DNA from 2 places in the Methylobacterium sp. 17Sr1-1 genome. Region 1 is predicted to be linked to the other one. Evidence: predicted binding sites of a transcription regulator. Region 1 holds the regulator's gene; the other holds the start of a gene.
The links. The regulator HrcA, encoded in region 1, represses chaperone genes, less so after heat shock. The targets are predictions, from matches to a motif close to GTTAGCACTCNCNNNNNGNGAGTGCTAAC.
Positions count from the first base shown of each region.

Region 2: the regulator HrcA is predicted to act here: its motif matches at 1,399-1,427, upstream of groES (co-chaperone GroES).

Region 1 is NZ_CP029552.1:2,400,311-2,403,713, forward strand. It holds gene DK412_RS10855 (DEAD/DEAH box helicase family protein) at 1-1,122, opposite strand, end outside; gene hrcA (heat-inducible transcriptional repressor HrcA) at 1,246-2,349, opposite strand; gene DK412_RS10865 (hypothetical protein) at 2,567-2,902, shown strand; gene rph (ribonuclease PH) at 3,043-3,403, shown strand, end outside.
Region 2 is NZ_CP029552.1:5,141,836-5,145,238, forward strand. It holds gene groL (chaperonin GroEL) at 1-934, opposite strand, end outside; gene groES (co-chaperone GroES) at 1,041-1,328, opposite strand; gene DK412_RS23375 (magnesium transporter CorA family protein) at 1,544-2,542, shown strand; gene DK412_RS23380 (DMT family transporter) at 2,767-3,403, opposite strand, start outside.

The DNA.
Region 1 (3,403 bases):
CGCCACCGTCACCAGCACGGCGGGCTCGGGCGTGAGCCGGAAGGCGGCGAGCGCCGCATGGGCGTCGGCCTCGGCCGAGGTGGCGATGCGCACGTCGCGGCGCGCCTGCTCCTCCGGCATCCAGGCCTGGATCATGGCGTGGTAGCTCTGCGCGCTCGCCTGATCGGGGGCGACGACGAGGAGCTTGCCGAGGCCCCGGACCGCCTCGGTGGCGCTGAGGCCGCGCTTGCGCCGGCGCTCGGCCCGCACACGGCGGGTGGCGAAGAACGCCTCGCGCAACAGGTCGCGGGCGAAGCCGGTGCGGAGCGCCGTGAACAGGGCCGGCCGCGTCGTCGCGCTCGGGCCCGAGCCCGAGAGCCGGTGCGGGCCGACCCGGGCCTGGCCGCTGGTGCGCCCGCCCTCGAGCCAGCTCGCCTCGCCGTCCAGTGCCCCGAAATTGACCGGCAGCACCGCCTTCTCGGCGAGGGCCTCGGCGCGGGAATAGCCGATCACGGCCCAGCCCGGGGCCTCGATGTCCGGCACCGGGGCGCCGCCCTCCGTCCGGTAGGGCAGCCACAGGATGCGCCGGCCGTCCGCCCGCTCCAGGGTGCCGGAGAGGAGGAGGCGCACGCTCGCCTCGCGGAACAGCGGCAGCAGGGCGCTGCTCCAGGCCGCGGCCTCGCTCCCCGCCTCGCCGTCGGCGATGGCCGGCAGGTGGTGGACCTCGTCGACGACGAGGAGGGTGCGGTGGCGCCGCATCTCGGAAAGGTGCAGGGCGGGGGCCGCCGCCACCGCCTGGTAGGTGGTGACGTAGCCGGCCAGCCCCCGGCTCGGATCGGGCGAGTTGTCGGCCGCCCGCACCGAGAGGGCGTGGCCCAAAGCCGCCCGCCAGGCCGGATCGGCGAAGGCCTCCTCGGCCTGGAGCCGGAGGGAATCCCGCGGCACGATCCAGACCACCCGGTCGACGAGGCCCGCCGCGATCAGCTTCGATGCCGCGATGACCGGCAGCAGCGACTTGCCGCCGCCGGGCGTCACCGCCGCCAGGATGTCGGTGATGCCCGTCGCCTCGCCGCGGGCGAGCGCGCCCACGAGTTCGGACAGGCTGCGCTGGTGGCTGCGCAGGGGGCGGGACGGGGCGCTCACGGGTGGAGGGAATCGCGAACCATCCCCGGACCATGCCGGAGCCCGCCTCCCTTGTGAATCCGGGGGACAAGCAGCTTTTCCGCGTTCCCCACATCACAAAACGCTTGCGCCGGTCTTGACCTCTCAGCCGCGCCCGCGCTCCAGCATCCGCGACACCACCCGGGCGGTGAAATCGACCATCGGGACGATGCGGGCGTAGTTGAGCCGGGTCGGCCCGATGACGCCGACGACGCCGACGATGGTCTGGCTGCCGTCCCGGAACGGCGCCGCGATCATCGACGAGCCGGAGAGCGAGAAGAGCTTGTTCTCCGAGCCGATGAAGATCCGCACGCCCTCGCCGCCCTCGGCACGGGAGAGAAGGTCGATCACGTCCTTCTGGCTCTCCAGGTCGTTGAAGAGCAGGCGGATGCGCTCCAGGTCCTCGGCCGCCCGCAGGTCGTCGAGGAGGTTGGCCTGGCCGCGCACGATCAGCTGGCGCTCCTCGCTCGGGCCGACCGAGCGGGCGAGGCCCGCATCGACCAGGCGCCCGGTGATCTCGTCGAGCTCCTGCTTCATCGCCGCCCGCGCGGCCTCGATCTCGCCCCGCACCTCGCCAAGGGTGCGGCCGCGGATCCGGGCGTTGAGGAAGTTCGAGGCCTCCTGCAGCGCACCGGCCGGCAGGCCCTGCGGCAGGTCGAGCAGGCGGTTCTCGACCGAGCCGTCGTCGGAGACGAGCACCACCAGGGCGCGGCCGGGATCGAGCCGCACGAACTCGATGTGGCGCAGCCGCGGGTTCTGCTTGGCGGTGACGACGACGCCGGCGCCGCGCGAGATGCCCGAGAGCAGCACCGAGGCCTCGGTGAGCGCGCTCTCGAAGGTGTGGCGCGAGGCGGCGGCGCGCATCTGCGCCTCGATCCGGCCCTTCTCCTCCTGGCCGACATCGCCGAGCTCGAGCAGCGCGTCGACGAAGAAGCGCAGGCCGTGCTCGGTGGGGAGCCGGCCGGCGCTGGTATGGGGGGCGTAGATCAGCCCGGCCTGCTCGAGGTCCGACATCACGTTGCGGATCGAGGCCGGCGAGAGCGCCATCGGCAGGATGCGGGCGAGGTTGCGCGACCCCACCGGCTCCCCCGTGGCGAGGTAGCTCTCGACGATCTGGCGAAAGATTTCCCGCGAGCGCTCGTTGAGCTCGGCAATGGCACGGGCCTGTCCGGAGCCGCCGGGCAGGGGTGGAAGGTCGCGCGTGTTCATCAACCCTACGGGAGCCAAACGACCCCTTACTGTGATGCGAGCCGACGCTCCGTGCAAGCGGACGCGACGCCGCGCGGCGGTCCGGTTTCGCGGCCGCGACGGGTGTCGTCACCTGAACGGAAGCCGGCTTCGCGTCTCAGACCGCGTTCAGCCCGCCGGCGCCAATCTCGTCTCCATGGCCGCACGCGTCGTGCGGCGAGACGATCCGGAGGCGAGGATGCTGACGATGCGAAACCCGATGGTGGCCGGCACACGGCTTCTGGCGGCGGCCGCTCTGGTGGCGGGCGGTCTCTTCACGGCGGGCACCGCCCAGGCGGCGCCCTTCGCGCCAGGCGCCGCGACGGCGCCAGCGGCCGAGGTGCTGCAGGTCCAGTACGGCCACCATCACGGCGGGGGCCGCGGTCACCACCACGGATGGGGGCACGGCCATCACCACCACGGCGGCTGGGGCCACCACCGGCGCCATCACGGGCACTGGGGCCACCATCACCACCACCGGCACTGGGGCCACCATCACGGCCGGCACCATCACCGGGGTTACGGCTACTACTGACGGGTGAGGGGGGGAGACCCGGGCCGTTCTCCCCGAGGGCTCCCCTTGCCGCCCCCGGCGCCAGCGCCTAAGAGCGCGCGGCCCTTAGCAGATCGAAGCGCCGCGCCGTCAGCGCGCGGCGCCCTGGACAGGAGTTGCCCATGCGCCCCTCGAAGCGCGCCCCCGACGAGCTGCGCAAGGTCACGCTGGAGCGGGGCGTCTCGCGCTACGCCGAGGGCTCGTGCCTCGTCACCTTCGGCGAGACCAAGGTGCTGTGCACCGCCTCGCTCGAGGAGCGCGGGCCGTCCTGGCTGCGCGGCTCCGGCAAGGGCTGGGTCACCGCCGAGTACAGCATGCTGCCGCGGGCGACCCACGACCGCAACCGGCGCGAGGTCAATGCCGGCAAGCCCTCCGGCCGCACCCAGGAGATCCAGCGCCTGATCGGCCGGTCCCTGCGCGCCGTCGTCAACCTGCCGGCGATGGGCGAGCGCCAGATCGTGGTCGATTGCGACGTGCTCCAGG
Region 2 (3,403 bases), 2.7 Mb from region 1:
CGTTCTCGAGCTTGATGCCGAGGTCCTCGGCGATCATCTGACCCTGGGTCAGGATCGCGATGTCCTCGAGCATGGCCTTGCGACGGTCACCGAAGCCCGGCGCCTTCACGGCCGCGACCTTCAGGCCGCCGCGCAGCTTGTTGACGACGAGGGTGGCGAGCGCCTCGCCCTCGATGTCCTCGGCGACGATCAGCAGCGGCTTGCCGGTCTGGACGACGGCCTCGAGCACCGGCAGCATCGCCTGCAGCGACGACAGCTTCTTCTCGTGGATGAGGATGTAGGGATCCTCGAGCTCGGCGATCATCTTCTCCGCATTCGTGATGAAGTACGGGGAGAGGTAGCCGCGGTCGAACTGCATGCCCTCGACGACGTCGAGCTCGGTCTCGGCGGTCTTCGCCTCCTCGACCGTGATCACGCCCTCGTTGCCGACCTTCTGCATGGCATGGGCGATCATCTCGCCGATGTCCTTGTCGCCGTTGGCCGAGATCGTGCCGACCTGGGCGATCTCCTCCGAGGCCGACACCTTCTTGGCGCGGCTCTGGATGTCCTTCACGGCGGCCTGGGTGGCGAGGTCGATGCCGCGCTTCAGGTCCATCGGGTTCATGCCGGCGGCGACGTACTTGGCGCCCTCGCGGACGATCGCCTGGGCCAGCACGGTCGCGGTGGTGGTGCCGTCACCCGCGATGTCGTTGGTCTTCGAGGCCACTTCGCGCACCATCTGGGCGCCCATGTTCTCGAACTTGTCGGCGAGCTCGATCTCCTTGGCGACGGTCACGCCGTCCTTGGTGATCCGGGGCGCGCCGAAGCTCTTCTCGATCACGACGTTGCGGCCCTTCGGGCCGAGCGTGACCTTCACGGCATCCGCCAGGATGTCCACGCCGCGCAGCATCTTCTCGCGGGCGTCGGAGGCGAAACGGACGTCTTTCGCTGCCATGGTGAATCCTCTCAGTGACTCGGTGTTGCGGGGGGAAACCCTCGGGCGTCAGCTCCCGAAACAGGGGCGCCGCCGTCAGGCTTGCAGGGCGATCAGGGGGTGGCGGTCAGGCCAGCACGCCCATGATGTCGGACTCCTTCATGATGAGGAGGTCCTTGCCGTCGATCTTGACCTCGGTGCCCGACCACTTGCCGAACAGGACGCGGTCGCCGGCCTTGACGTCGAGGGGGTTCAGCTTGCCGGACTCGTCGCGGGCGCCGGGCCCGACGGCGACGATCTCGCCCTCTTGCGGCTTCTCCTTGGCGGTGTCCGGGATGATGATGCCGCCCTTGGTCTTCTCCTCGCTCTCGATGCGACGGACGACGACACGGTCGTGCAGCGGACGGAATTGCATGTGCTGCCCTCTTGCTTCGCAGAACGCATTGCGGTTGGTGCTGGCGCCGAAGCCGCCTGCCAACCCGGGCATTAGCACTCTCGTGAGGTGAGTGCTAAGGCTGGCGTGGAGATAATCGGGCCGCGCGGGCGAGTCAAGGCGCTGGCGTGTGGCTGGCGCGGCACAATGGACGGGCGAGGGACATTCGAACCCGTCGAGCAGGAGCTCTGCCTCTCATGATCACGTTGCACGGCTCCGATGGGGTCGTCGCCGAGGGCCAGGCCTGCGCGGCCGCGCCGCTTCCGGCCCACGGCACCTGGCTCGACCTCGACGACCCGAGCGAGGCCGAGACGGCCCTCGCCGAGGCCGCGACCGGGCTCAGGGTGCCCTCCCGCGCGGCGCTGAGCGAGGTGCAGAACTCGCGCCGGCTCAACCGGCGCCGGGACGCCTTCTATCTGAGCACACCGATGGTCTCGTTCCGCGACGACGACCTCACCTTGCGCCCCCTCGGCTTCGTGCTGACGCCGGAGCGGCTGCTCACCGTCCGGTTCCAGCCGCTCGCCGCCTTCGACACCGTGAAGGCGCGCCAGGCCGAGCGGGACGGGCCTGCCTCCAGCGTCGAGACCTTTCTGGCGCTCGTCGAGGAGCTGATCGACCGCCTCGCCGACACCCTCGAGACGATGAGCGACGAACTCGATTCGCTCTCGACCCGGATCTTCACCTTCGACACCAGCGCCAACGGCCATGGCCGCACCGAGGCCTCGGCCCCGAAGCGCCGCGACCTCGCGCTGCGGCGGCTGCTGCGCGCCATCGGCCGGCGCGGCAAGGCCCTGGCGAAGCTGCGCGCCTCGCTGCTCGGGCTCGGCCGCATCCTGCCTTACGTCGCCGGCGAGGCGGAAGGCTGGCTCAAAGCCGAGGAGAAGGCCCGCTTCGAGAGCCTGCGCCTCGACGTCGCCTCGCTCGACGAGTTCGAGACCCGGCTGTCCGAGACGGTGCAGTTCCTGCTCGACGCGACGCTCGGCCTGATCAACATGGAGCAGAACAACACCTTCCGGGTGCTCACGGTCGTCTCGGTGATCGGCATCCCGCCGACCCTGATGGCCTCGGTCTACGGCATGAACTTCAAGCACATGCCGGAGCTGGACTGGACGTTCGGCTATCCGTTCGGGCTCGCGGTGATCGCCGCGAGCGCCCTGATCCCGGCGGTGTACTTCAAGCTGAAGGGGTGGTTCTGAGGCCGACGGCACCTGATCATCTCGACCGATCTGCCACCCTCCGCGTCATCCCGGGGCCGCGCAGCGGAGCCCGGGATCCAGAACCGCTGATGGTGTAGCATCGGGCGGAGCGCGAGCCGCTATTTCCTGCGCGAACTGAGGTTCTGGATTCCGGGCTCCGCTACGCGGCCCCGGAATGACACGGAGGGTGTCCGGATCGCCGAGGCACGCGACGAGGCCCCCGCTCACCGCCGCGCGGCCAGCGCCGACCCGGCCAGGATCAGACCCGCGCCGGCCAGCGTCGCCACCCCCGGAACCTCCCCGAAGGCGACGTAGCCGAGGCCGATCGCCCAGAGGAGGGCGGTGTATTCCATCGCGGCGAGGCGCGAGGCCTCGGCCCTGGCGTAGGCGCGGCTGAGCACGAGGTGGCCGGCGACGCCGAGCAGGCCGACGAGGACGAGAAGCGCCCAGTCGGGCGCAGCCACGGGACTCCAGGTCCAGGCCGCAGGCGCCGCCAGCATCGCGGCGGGGCCGGCATTCTGGATCGCCACGATGGTCACCACCGGGTCGTGCCGGGCCCGGGCCCGCAGGAGCACCATCGAGAGCGCGTAGGTCAGCGCCGAGGCGAGGATCGCCGCGATGCCCCAGGCGGAGCCCGCCGCCCGCGGCCCCTCGGTGCCGACCTGCCCCGCCACCACGATCCCGACCCCGGCGAAGCCGACGACGAGCCCGGCCCAGACCGGCGGCCGCACCCGCTCGCGCAGGAGCAAAGCGGCGAACAGCGCGATGAAGATCGGGCTCAGGAACGAGAGCGCCAGCGCCTCGGCGAGCGGCAGCACCGACAGGCCGTGGAAGAAGCAGAGCGCCGTCACGACGACCAGC